DNA from 2 places in the Paraburkholderia terricola genome. Region 2 is predicted to be linked to the other one. Evidence: predicted binding sites of a transcription regulator. Region 2 holds the regulator's gene; the other holds the start of a gene.
The links. The regulator LexA, encoded in region 2, represses DNA repair genes until DNA is damaged. The targets are predictions, from matches to a motif close to ACTGTATNNNNATACAGT.

Region 1 (5,473 bases), on a different replicon from region 2:
TACCCAGGACACCCGCCGAGCTCGTCGACCACAACTGCCTTTTATATGGCGGTCTGACGGAGTCGGCGAACTGGCCGTTCGTTGGGCCGGACGGTCCATTCAGCGTGGCCGTTCGCGGCAATCTTTCGTCGAACAGCGTCGAAACGATTCGGGCGGGTGTGCTGGACGGCGTTGGAATCGGCCTCTTTGCGAGAGTGTCGCTTGCCGACGAACTCCGGCATCCGGACGTGATCGCCGTTCTCGAGGACTTTATAGGCGACGTGAGAGACATCAGCGTCATCTGGCCAAGGCGTCGGTTTGTACCGGCACGCGTGCGCCGCGTGACGGACTTTTTTGCCGCGGCCCTCCCGCAGCGCGTTTAGCCAAACGGAATCCCCGGCGCGTCACGCGTCGCTGCGAGACGCACTTCATGACGCTTCAACGTGAATGACTCAACAAAAATTCCTGCTCGCCGTCACCAGCCCGCCCAGCAGATGCGACATATCGACAAGACGATGCGCCACCAGATGGCGCACCTCGCCTTCGCACTGCCACACCCCGAGCACGCCGAGTAACGACGCGCCAAGCACCTCCCGGCGCTGCTGTTCGAGCACCTTGGGCCAGATGATGACGTTCACATTGCCGGTCTCGTCCTCGATGGTGATGAAGATGACGCCCTTCGCGGTATCGGGCCGTTGGCGCACCGTAACAATGCCGCAGCCGCGCGCGAGGCGGCCGTTGCGGTAGGTCTGCAACTTGGATGCCGGCATCCATTTGCCGGCCAGCAAATGTCGCCGCAGTAGCGCGAGGGGATGCCGGCCCAGTGTCAGTCCCATCGACCGGTAGTCGCCGACGATATCGTCCGCCTCGGACGGCACGCCCAGTTCAGGCGTTTCGTCTTCGACTTTCGCGACCGAGAGCATGTCCTTGTCAGGTATGGACGCGACCGACTGCCACAGCGCCTCGCGCCGGTTGCCGGCAAGCGAGGACAGGGCGTTGGCCGCGGCCAGCACCTGCAGGTCGCGACGGTCCAGTTGCGCGCGCCGCGCGAGGTCGGACACGGTCGTGAATCGACGCACGGCTCGCGCATTCTCGATACGTTCGGCGGTGCCGTCGCGCATGCCTCGAAGCAGCGACAAACCCAGTCTGACAGCAGGGCGCGCCGCACCGTCGATCTGTTCGAGCGACGAATCCCAGCCGCTTATCGTGACATCCACCGGCAGCACCTGAACGCCGTGGCGCTTCGCATCCTGAACGAGTTGCGACGGCGAATAGAAGCCCATCGGCTGGCTGTTGAGCATTGCGGCGAGAAACGCTTCCGGCTCATGACACTTCAGCCAACTGCTTGTGTACACGAGCAGCGCGAAGCTGGCCGCATGACTTTCCGGAAAGCCATACTCGCCGAAACCGAGAATCTGCTGAAAGATGCCGTCTGCGAATGCCCTGTCGTACCCACGTTCGAGCATGCCGTTGACGATGCGGTCGTAGTATTTCTGAAGGCCGCCTTTGCGCTTCCATGCCGCCATTGCTCTTCGCAACTGGTCCGCTTCGCCGGCCGAGAAGCCCGCCGCCAGGATGGCGACCTGCATGACCTGCTCCTGGAAAATCGGCACGCCAAGCGTGCGGCCCAATGCGGCTTTCAGCGCTTCGCTGGGGTAAGTCTCCGGTTCGAATCCCTGCCGGCGTTGCAGGTACGGATGGACGGCGCCGCCCTGAATCGGTCCGGGGCGGACGATGGCGACCTCGATAACGAGGTCGTAGAAGATGCGTGGTTTCAGCCGTGGCAGCATCGACATCTGCGCGCGCGATTCGATCTGGAACACGCCCACGGTATCCGCGCGCGAAATCATCTCGTAGGTCGCGGCGTCTTCCGCCGGAATGTCCTGCATCTCGAAGCGCTCGCCGCGCTGCGCCGACACGAGGTCCAGGGCGCGGCGGATAGCGGACAGCATGCCGAGCGCGAGCACGTCGATCTTGAGCAGCCCCAGCGACTCCAGGTCGTCCTTGTCCCACTGGATAACGCTGCGCTCCGGCATGGCGGCGTTTTCAACAGGCACGAGGCGCGTGAGTTTTCCCCTGCTGATGACAAAGCCGCCCGAGTGCTGCGACAGGTGCCGGGGAAAGCCATACAGTTGCGCGGCCAGCGACGCCCACGCCTGGATGATGGGCGTCTGCGAATTCAGCCCCGATTCCTCGAAGCGCTTGAGCAGGTCCGCGCTGTTGTCGAACCAGTGATGCGACTTCGCCACCGCATCGACTATCTGCATGTCGACACCGAGCGCCTTGCCGGTTTCGCGCAGCACGCCGCGCGCACGATAGGTGGAGACGGCCGCGGCAATCGCCGCGCGATCGCGGCCGTATTTGCAATAGATGTACTGGATCACCTCTTCACGCCGCTGGTGTTCGAAGTCGACGTCGATGTCGGGCGGCTCGCCGCGCTCCCTGGAGATGAAACGCTCGAACAGCATGTTGCCGCGCGCAGGGTCGACCTCCGTAATACCCAGGCAATAGCAGACCGCCGAATTGGCGGCCGAGCCGCGGCCTTGACAGAGAATGTGCTGGCTGCGCGCAAACCGCACGATGTCGTAAACGGTGAGAAAGTACGGCTCGTATTGCAGGTCCGCAATCAGTTCGAGTTCGTGTTCGATCTGCGTCTGAACGTTGCACGGAATGCCTGACGGGAAGCGTCGCTGCGCGCCGATGTACGTCTCCTGCCGCAGATAAGTCGCCGGCGTGAAGCCTTTCGGCACCAGTTCATCGGGATACTCGTACCGGAGTTCATCCAGCGAGAACGTGCAATGCGCGAGGATGTTCGTGGTCTCGCGAAGCGCGTATTCCGGATAGAGGTTCGCGAGCCGCAGCCGCGAGCGAAGATGCTGCTCCGCGTTCGGCGCCAACTCGTAGCCGCATTCATGCACCGGCCTGCCGACGCGAATGGCCGTCAACGTGTCCTGCAACGGTTTGCGCGAGCGCACGTGCATCACCACGTGGCCGAGCGCGACGACCGGTATGCCGTGCCTCTCAGCGGTGTATTCGACGGCGCCGCGATGGATGTCGTCCATTGCCCGCTGATGCAGTACGAGGCCGCACCACGCGCGGGCGGGAAACGTGTCGTCGAGCCACTCGAGTTGCGCCTTAAGCGTTTCTTCTTTCGCCGGAAATTCGGGCACCAGGATCGCCAGGCAATCGGGCATGCCGCGCAAATGCGCGTAGTCGCGATCGGGGCGCGACAGATCGTGTGGCGTCAGACGATATTCGCCCTTCGGCGCGCGCGTGCGCGCGAGCGTGATCAATTCGGACAGGTTGCCGTAGCCCTCGCGATTCTGCGCGAGCAGGATCAAGCCGAACGCCGGCGATCCGTCGGCATTGCGCAGTTGAAAATACGAACCGATGATGAGCGGCAACCCGATTTCCTTCGCCGCGACATGCGCGCGCACGACGCCCGCAAGCGAGCATTCATCGGTGACGGCGAGCCCTGCATAACCGAGTTGCGACGCGCGTGCGGCGAGTTCTTCCGCATGCGAGGCGCCGTGCAGGAACGTGAAGTTCGAAAAGCAGAACAGCTCGGCGTAGGCCGGTAGCGCGGTGAAGGTCGTGTCCATTGCGCGTCATCCGGACAGGCCGTGCGGGAACCCACTCTGCGCTTTTTGAGCGGGGCGGTTTCGGTGGAGAGCCGGTGCCGATAGTGCGCTGTTCACGCGGGCAAGCCGGGTTGCATGCCAGAGCGATAGGTGGATATCGGCGGTAGGGAGAGTGACGGACGACATGAGCGTAAATACTGTATATGCATACAGTATCATACGCCTGAATTTGGACCTGCACGACATTGCGAGGTAATAGCAGTTTCCTGCGCAATCGCAATCTAACTTACGTCATACGAAAGAGCGCGCCCACTCTCCAAACGCTCACGCTCACGTATAGGGTCACGCTACGGCATTGCGAGCAATTGATTCGTCCGCCTGGTTCTCTGACATCGCGACAGAACCAGGTTATGCGGCGGCGACTTCCGCAATATGTTCTCCGTTAGCGCGCGTTCCGCACTGGCCGCTATGAACCGACGATCGTTGCGCACCTTCCGCGGCCGGCTGAAGACAATACCCATAGCGGTAGATCGACATAAGCACGTATCCGTTCTCCGCGCGCAGATGCAGTTTCGTCCGCACGGAGGAAACGTGCGTATCGAGCGTGCGGGAGGGCACGTCTGCCGAATGTCGCCACACGCTCTCGATGAGACTGGCGCGAGAAAGCGGCCGGCCGAGATTCTGAAATAGCAGCAAGGCGACCCGGAATTCCTTCTGTGAGAGAGCAATGCGCTCGCCCTGCCAGGACACGCGGCCTTCCTGGAGATCGAAGCGATAGTCGCCGAACTGCTGCTGTCTGGCGACGGCCGATGCGCGCTGACCGCAGCGGCGTAGCAGCGTGGTGATTCGGGCGAGGAGAACCGGAGCGGCGATTGGTTGAACGAGAAAGTCGTCGGCGCCGGCGTTGAGCGCGTCGACGACATCACGCTCGCGCGAATGACATGAGATAACCAGTATCGGGAGCTCAGTGTCGCAATGATGGCGAATGCCTGCGAGCATGGCGACTACTTCAATGTCAGCGTCCCAACGGAAGATCGCAAGATCAAGAGTTCCGCGCTGCAAAGCGTGAAGCAGAAACCCCACTTCCGAAAAGGTTTGACAGCTATAACCGGCTGACATGAGCGTGTCGGTTACGAAACGCAATTCGGCCGGATCATTATTAAAAATGGCGATGTGCATGAGCGATGGTTCCTGCGACAGACCGGGACGTATATCGACATCCAATGCCAATCGTTAGCCTGGATGGTTCTTATTTAAGTTCTCAGTAAACGTTGCCGCGATGATGATGCCGGCAACCCAACCTGGTACGGATTTTCCGATAGTTCATAAATGGCAATGGTCAGGGACTGTCAGGAAGGAAGTGAGAGCGGGCGACACGGCCAATGGTCGAAGCGTTAAACGATATCGATTACCACATCTACGAACATCTTCGCCGACATGCACAACTATCGCCGCGTCCACTCCATCGAAAACGATGATAGCCGCACAAATATGAAAGTTTCATTTATCGAATTAGCCAAAAAATTCGAAAAAAATTCCGTACGATCATGACCTTCTCTGACATTGTCTTTATTCCAGGTGCCACACAATCCGTTCCAGTCTCGGTGAAAGGAACAGCGGTGGCGCGATGAACATGACGTCAAATGAGCCTGCGATACAGGTACTCGCTACCGCCTCGACTCCGCGAAAAGGATTGCTCGTGATCACGTATCCGTACATCGCGAGTCGCCAGACACCACGACTTCGTCGATAACGTTTCGCAAGCGGAAAAGATAGCAACAGGCTTTACGGGGAAAGAAATGCCATTCGAGAAGATCAAGGTCGGGTACGCACGTGTGTCAACCGACGAGCAACACCTCGATATGCAGTTGAAGGCGCTGGAGAGTTATGGCTGTAGCCAGATCCTTTCAGAC
Region 2 (5,473 bases):
GCGCAACGCAACCGGGTCGGGACCGAAGATCTCGATCACGTCGCAGCCGATCTCCGAGGCGATCAACGTGCTCGGTGCGCCTTCGGCGATCTTGCGTCCTTCCTCGATCACGCACAGCCGGTTGCAGAGCCGTTCGGCTTCTTCCATGAAATGCGTGGTCAGCAGGATCGTCTTGCCGCGCGCGAGCAACGAGCGCAACCGCTCCCAGATCAGATGCCGCGCCTGGGGGTCGAGGCCGGTGGTCGGCTCGTCCATGATCAGCACGTCGGGGTCGTTGACGAGCGCCCGCGCGAGCGTCAGGCGCCGCTTCATGCCGCCCGATAGCTCGCTCACGCGCGCATCTGCCTTGCTTTCGAGGCGCGCGAATTCGAGCAGCGACGGCACCATCGCGCGGCATTGCGCGGCGCTCAGCCCGAAGTAACGGCCGAACACCAGCAGGTTCTCGCGCACCGTGAAGTCGGGATCGAGATTGTCGAACTGCGGCACCACGCCGACGCGCGCCCGCGCCATCCGCGCGCGGCGCGGAATCGGCTCGCCGCACAGGCGGATCACGCCGGCATCGGGTGCGGCGATGCCGAGCAGCATGCGCAGCGTGGTGGTCTTGCCCGCGCCGTTGGGGCCGAGCAAGCCGAAGCATTCGCCGGCATCGACGTGAAACGAGAGCCCGTCGACGACTGTTTTGTCGCCGTAGCTTTTCTTGACCTGCTGGAATTCAATGGGGGCTTCAGGCATGGGATCGATGGAGGTTCCGGGAAAAACTCGCCGATGGTGCTAAGGGCCGGGAAGGCCGTCTATTCTAGGGCATCGGCGAGTTGCCGTCGGCGAGCCCGCAGCCGTTCCGAGCGCGTTTCTTGCACTGCCGCAAACCTCGCAAGACAGCCTCGATCCCGATCAAAACCCCGCACGCTCCGGATCGGTGCGCACTTAGCGTTTTCCATCCCTTGCAAGCTGAATTGCGGCGCACCATGATTCATGAAGACCGCGCTTTTCGCGGGTAGGGAGAAAATCATGGCGAGCTACAAGAAAATCCTGCTGTGCTACGACGGCTCGCGCGAAGGCCGCAAGGCGTTGCGTTGCGGCGCCGACCTGGCGTTGGATCTGAAGGCGGAAACGCATCTGTTGTCCGTGGTCGACATGCGTTCGAGCATTGCGCAAAGCGCGGGCCTGCTGACCGATGTGGCCTGCGGCAGTTTCGAGAAGACCGCCCGCGACATTCTGCAGGAAGGGGTGGACTGGCTCACCGAGCGTGGCGTGACCGCGCAAGGGCACTTTGCGTTCGGCCATCCAATCGACGAGATCGCGAATCTCGCCAACGAGTTGAACGTGGACCTCGTGGTGGTCGGTCACCGTTGCCGCACCGGTTTGTCGCGATGGTGGATGGGCGCGGGCAATACGCCGTTGCTCGACCGCGTATCGTGCAGCATCCTGGTGGCGTGTTCCTCCGCGCAGGAGCAGCAGCAAGCGGCGGCTTGATGCGCGGGAAGTGTGGCAAGTGCGGCGCGTGGCCGAGTGCGGTCCTGACAGGAAAACGGTTGCTCTTCCAGCTCCGTTCATGCGAACAGACAATCACTCATTCAAATTGACAGCGCTCAGCTTCCAGGTGAGCAGGCCTTCACGCTGGAAGATCGCCGAATAACGTGCGTCGCCGGCGCCATGCCGGTAAGTAACGACGAACTGGTTGAGGCCGCGATAGCCCGCCGTGGTTTCCGGCGGCTGCGGCGGCGCGGCGTTCTTGTTTGCCGCGCTGTTGGCCGAGCCTCCCGCGGTGGGCGATGCAGGCACGGGCGCCGGCGCGGGTGTTGCGGGCGGATTGTTGGCCGCGGGCGGAGCAGGCGGCCGCTCGCCAGGATTGCCGCGCGGCGGCATGCCGTTCAGCAATGCCGCCACGCCGTCCGGCGTCGCATAAGCGTTCACCAGCGGACCGATCAATGCCACGCCGATCATCGCGCCGATCGCGGCTAATGGATTGCCGTTGCCCTGCGCGTCGAGCCGGCGTGTCAGCAAGCCTGTGACCTCCTGCTTCAGGCTCTCGCGCAACGCGGGAAAGTCGACGTATTGATTGACGGTTTGCGCGTCGCGCGCGTCCGCCGCGCGCTTGAGATTATTCAGCGCGATATACGGCGACGCGTAGACGAACCCCAGCGCGGCGATCACCACAATCACAACCAGAGTGACGATCAAGGGCCGGTTGGCGCCGCGCTTCGTGCGTGTCGAAACTGCCATCGGGTGGGACTCTCCATCGCGTTTGATCTAGCGTGGACCGTGGCCACGCAAAAACGATCCCACGCGACAACGGTATCTGAAAGCCGATCAGGACTCGAATACGGCGCCGTGCACGTTGGCCTCGTCAGCGATGCAGCGATCGATCATGCGGCATACGGCCTCCATGGTGCCGACCATGATGAGCCGCGACGGCCCGTGATAAACCCGAACCGGTGCGCGCCGCTCCGGCTCCGCCATATTCAACCCGGCATTCAACGACACGCGGGCAAAGGCGGGCAACGACGACGGCAAGCTCGATACCCCGTCGGGCGAGTCGAACAGCGATGGCGTGCTGACCGCGGGCGCTCCGCTCACTGAGCAGGGCACCAGCTTGCGCAGACGGCGCAGACGACCGAACTGGCGAAAGGGCAGCAGGCGGGCAAGGCGTTCCATGAGTCTCTCCAGGCGATTCAACGTTGGGGCGGCTGCGATCCGGCGAACCGGCGAGCGGGCGGGTTAAAACTCTCCGGGGCGGATCAGCCCCACGGCGATACCCTCCAGCGCGAAATCCGCGCTGCCGGTTTCAACGAAGATGTTGTCGTAATCGGGGTTCTCGGCGATCAGCTCGATACCGTTTGGCCGGCGCTTCAGGCGCTTGACCGTGACGTCGTCGCCGAGCCGGGCGATGATGATCTGGCCGTCTTTCGCCTCGCTGCGCTTTTGCACCGCGAGCAGGTCGCCGTCGAAGATGCCGGCGTCGCGCATGGACAGCCCGCGCACTTTCAGCAGGTAATCGGGCTTGCTCGAGAAGAGCGCCGGGTCGCATGCGTAATGCTGCGAGATATGTTCCTGCGCGAGTATCGGGCTACCCGCGGCGACCCGGCCGATCAGCGGCAACGACAGTTGCATGATGCTCGCGTGCGGCAGCGTGAACTGGTGCGGCGAGTCTTCGGGGCTGGTGAGAAGGCGTATGCCGCGCGATGCGCCGGCCGCCAGTTCGATGACACCCTTGCGAGCGAGCGCGCGCAGATGTTCTTCTGCCGAGTTGGCCGAGCTGAAGCCCAGTTCGGCGGCGATCTCCGCGCGGGTGGGCGGAAAACCGGTGCGTTCGATGGCCCGGCGGATCAGATCGAAAACCTGCTGCTGTCGTGCGGTGAGTTTTGTCATGGCGCCACTGTATGTATGAACAGGTGGCTGTATTTTTATACAGTATCCGGCGCAATTCAAGCTTTACTTTAAGTTCGTGCGGGCAGGCGACGAAGTGGAGTCGTGGAAACGTCCGAACCGGACGCTCCAACACCCGTTTTCGTGCCGCAACGCCTTATCTGGCTGTCATTACCACTTTTGCGTATTAAAGAATGAAGAAACATTATTTTTAATGATGAAAGCCCTTCGATAGACTGGCCTCCAGTTGGCGCCACGCACGCGTGGCCGCACGCAGACGACGCAAAACAACATCACACGCCGTTTCAACGGACCACAACGCGGAGAAAGTTGGCATGAACCATCGACACACGGGGCTGGCAGGCAAGACGAAGAAACTGATCGCGGCGCTCGCCTTCGGCGCGGCAGCCGCGCTCGGCGTCGCGGGGCAGGCGCACGCCGCCGACACGACGCTGCTGAACGTGTCCTACGACCCGACGCGCGAGCTCTACCAGGACGTCAACCAGGCGTTCGGCAAGGAGTGGAAGGCAAAAACCGGCGAAACGATCACCTTCAAGCAGTCGCACGGCGGCTCGGGCGCGCAGGCGCGCTCCGTGCTCGACGGCCTGCAGGCGGACGTCGTGACTCTCGCGCTCGCCTACGACATCGACGCCCTCGCTAACAAGGGCCTGCTCGACAAGGGCTGGCAAAAGCGTCTGCCCGACAACGCATCGCCGTACACGTCGACGATCGTGTTTCTGGTGCGCAAGGGCAACCCGAAGCACATCAAGGACTGGGACGATCTGATCAAACCGGGCGTGTCGATCGTCACGCCGAACCCGAAAACCTCGGGCGGCGCGCGCTGGAACTACCTCGCGGCGTGGTCGTATGCCGCGCATCAGCCGGGCGGCAACGACCAGAAGGCGAAGGAGTTCGTCGGCAAGCTCTATAAGAATGCCGGCGTGCTCGATTCGGGCGCGCGCGGCGCGACCACCAGCTTCGTGCAACGCGGCATCGGCGACGTGCTGATCGCGTGGGAAAACGAAGCGTTCCTGTCGCTGAAGGAGTTCGGCACGGACAAGTTCGAAATCGTCGTGCCGTCCGTGAGCATCCTGGCCGAGCCGCCGGTTGCCGTGGTCGACAAAGTCGTCGACAAGCGCGGCACGCGCAAGCTGGCCGAGGCGTATCTGAACTTCCTGTACAGCGAGCAGGGCCAGGAGATCGCCGCGAAGAACTTCTACCGGCCGCGTTCGAACAAGGTGCCGGCGGAGTTGACCTCGAAGTTTCCGAAGCTGAAGCTGTACACGGTGGACGACTCGTTCGGCGGCTGGACGAACGCGCAGAAAACGCACTTCGCGGACGGCGGCGTATTCGATTCGATCTATCAGCCGCAGTAAGACCGCCGGTGCCGGCAACGGCATCGACCGAGCGACGCGGCAACGCGTCCAATCCGGGCGCGCCCCAGTGGCGCGCTTTGGCCAGCCAGGGCCCGGCGGCCAGAACACGCAGGCGTGAACCCTGAAAGAGCATTGAGCATGACGACGTTGACCTTCCGAAAACCGAGCGCCTTGCCCGGTTTTGGCCTGACACTCGGCATCACGGTGGCTTATCTGAGCCTCGTGGTGCTGATTCCGCTTGCCGCAACCTTCCTCAAGACCGCGACGCTCGACTGGGCGCAGTTCGTGCGCGCGGTGAGTTCGCCGCGCGTGCTCGCGTCGTATCGCCTGACGTTCTTCTCGGCGTTGGGCGGCGCGCTGATCAACGCGGTGTTCGGCTTTCTGGTGGCGTGGGTGCTGGTGCGCTACACGTTTCCGTTCAAGCGCATCGTCGATGCGGTGGTCGATCTGCCGTTCGCTTTGCCGACCTCCGTGGCCGGCATTTCGCTCGCGGCCGTGTACGCGGGCAACGGCTGGATCGGGCAGTTTCTCGAACCGCTCGGCATCAAGATCGCATTCACGCCGGCGGGTGTGCTGGTTGCGCTGACGTTCATCGGCTTGCCGTTCGTCGTGCGGACCGTGCAGCCAGTGCTCGAGGAGTTCGAGCGCGAACAGGAGGAGGCGGCCGCGTGCCTCGGTGCGTCGCGCTGGCTGACGTTTCGCCGCGTGGTGTTGCCGTCGGTGTTTCCGGC

Region 1: a site for LexA is predicted at 3,757-3,774, ahead of CUJ90_RS28865 (error-prone DNA polymerase). Genes of this name have one in related genera too.

Annotation. Positions count from the first base shown of each region.
Region 1 is NZ_CP024942.1:2,283,133-2,288,605, forward strand. It holds gene CUJ90_RS28860 (LysR family transcriptional regulator) at 1-362, shown strand, start outside; gene CUJ90_RS28865 (error-prone DNA polymerase) at 432-3,581, opposite strand; gene CUJ90_RS28870 (response regulator transcription factor) at 3,969-4,739, opposite strand; gene CUJ90_RS28875 (recombinase family protein) at 5,360-5,473, shown strand, end outside.
Region 2 is NZ_CP024941.1:1,642,714-1,648,186, forward strand. It holds gene nodI (nodulation factor ABC transporter ATP-binding protein NodI) at 1-732, opposite strand, end outside; gene CUJ90_RS07455 (universal stress protein) at 1,009-1,473, shown strand; gene CUJ90_RS07460 (DUF2939 domain-containing protein) at 1,567-2,223, opposite strand; gene CUJ90_RS07465 (hypothetical protein) at 2,311-2,655, opposite strand; gene lexA (transcriptional repressor LexA) at 2,719-3,369, opposite strand; gene CUJ90_RS07475 (sulfate ABC transporter substrate-binding protein) at 3,702-4,742, shown strand; gene cysT (sulfate ABC transporter permease subunit CysT) at 4,881-5,473, shown strand, end outside.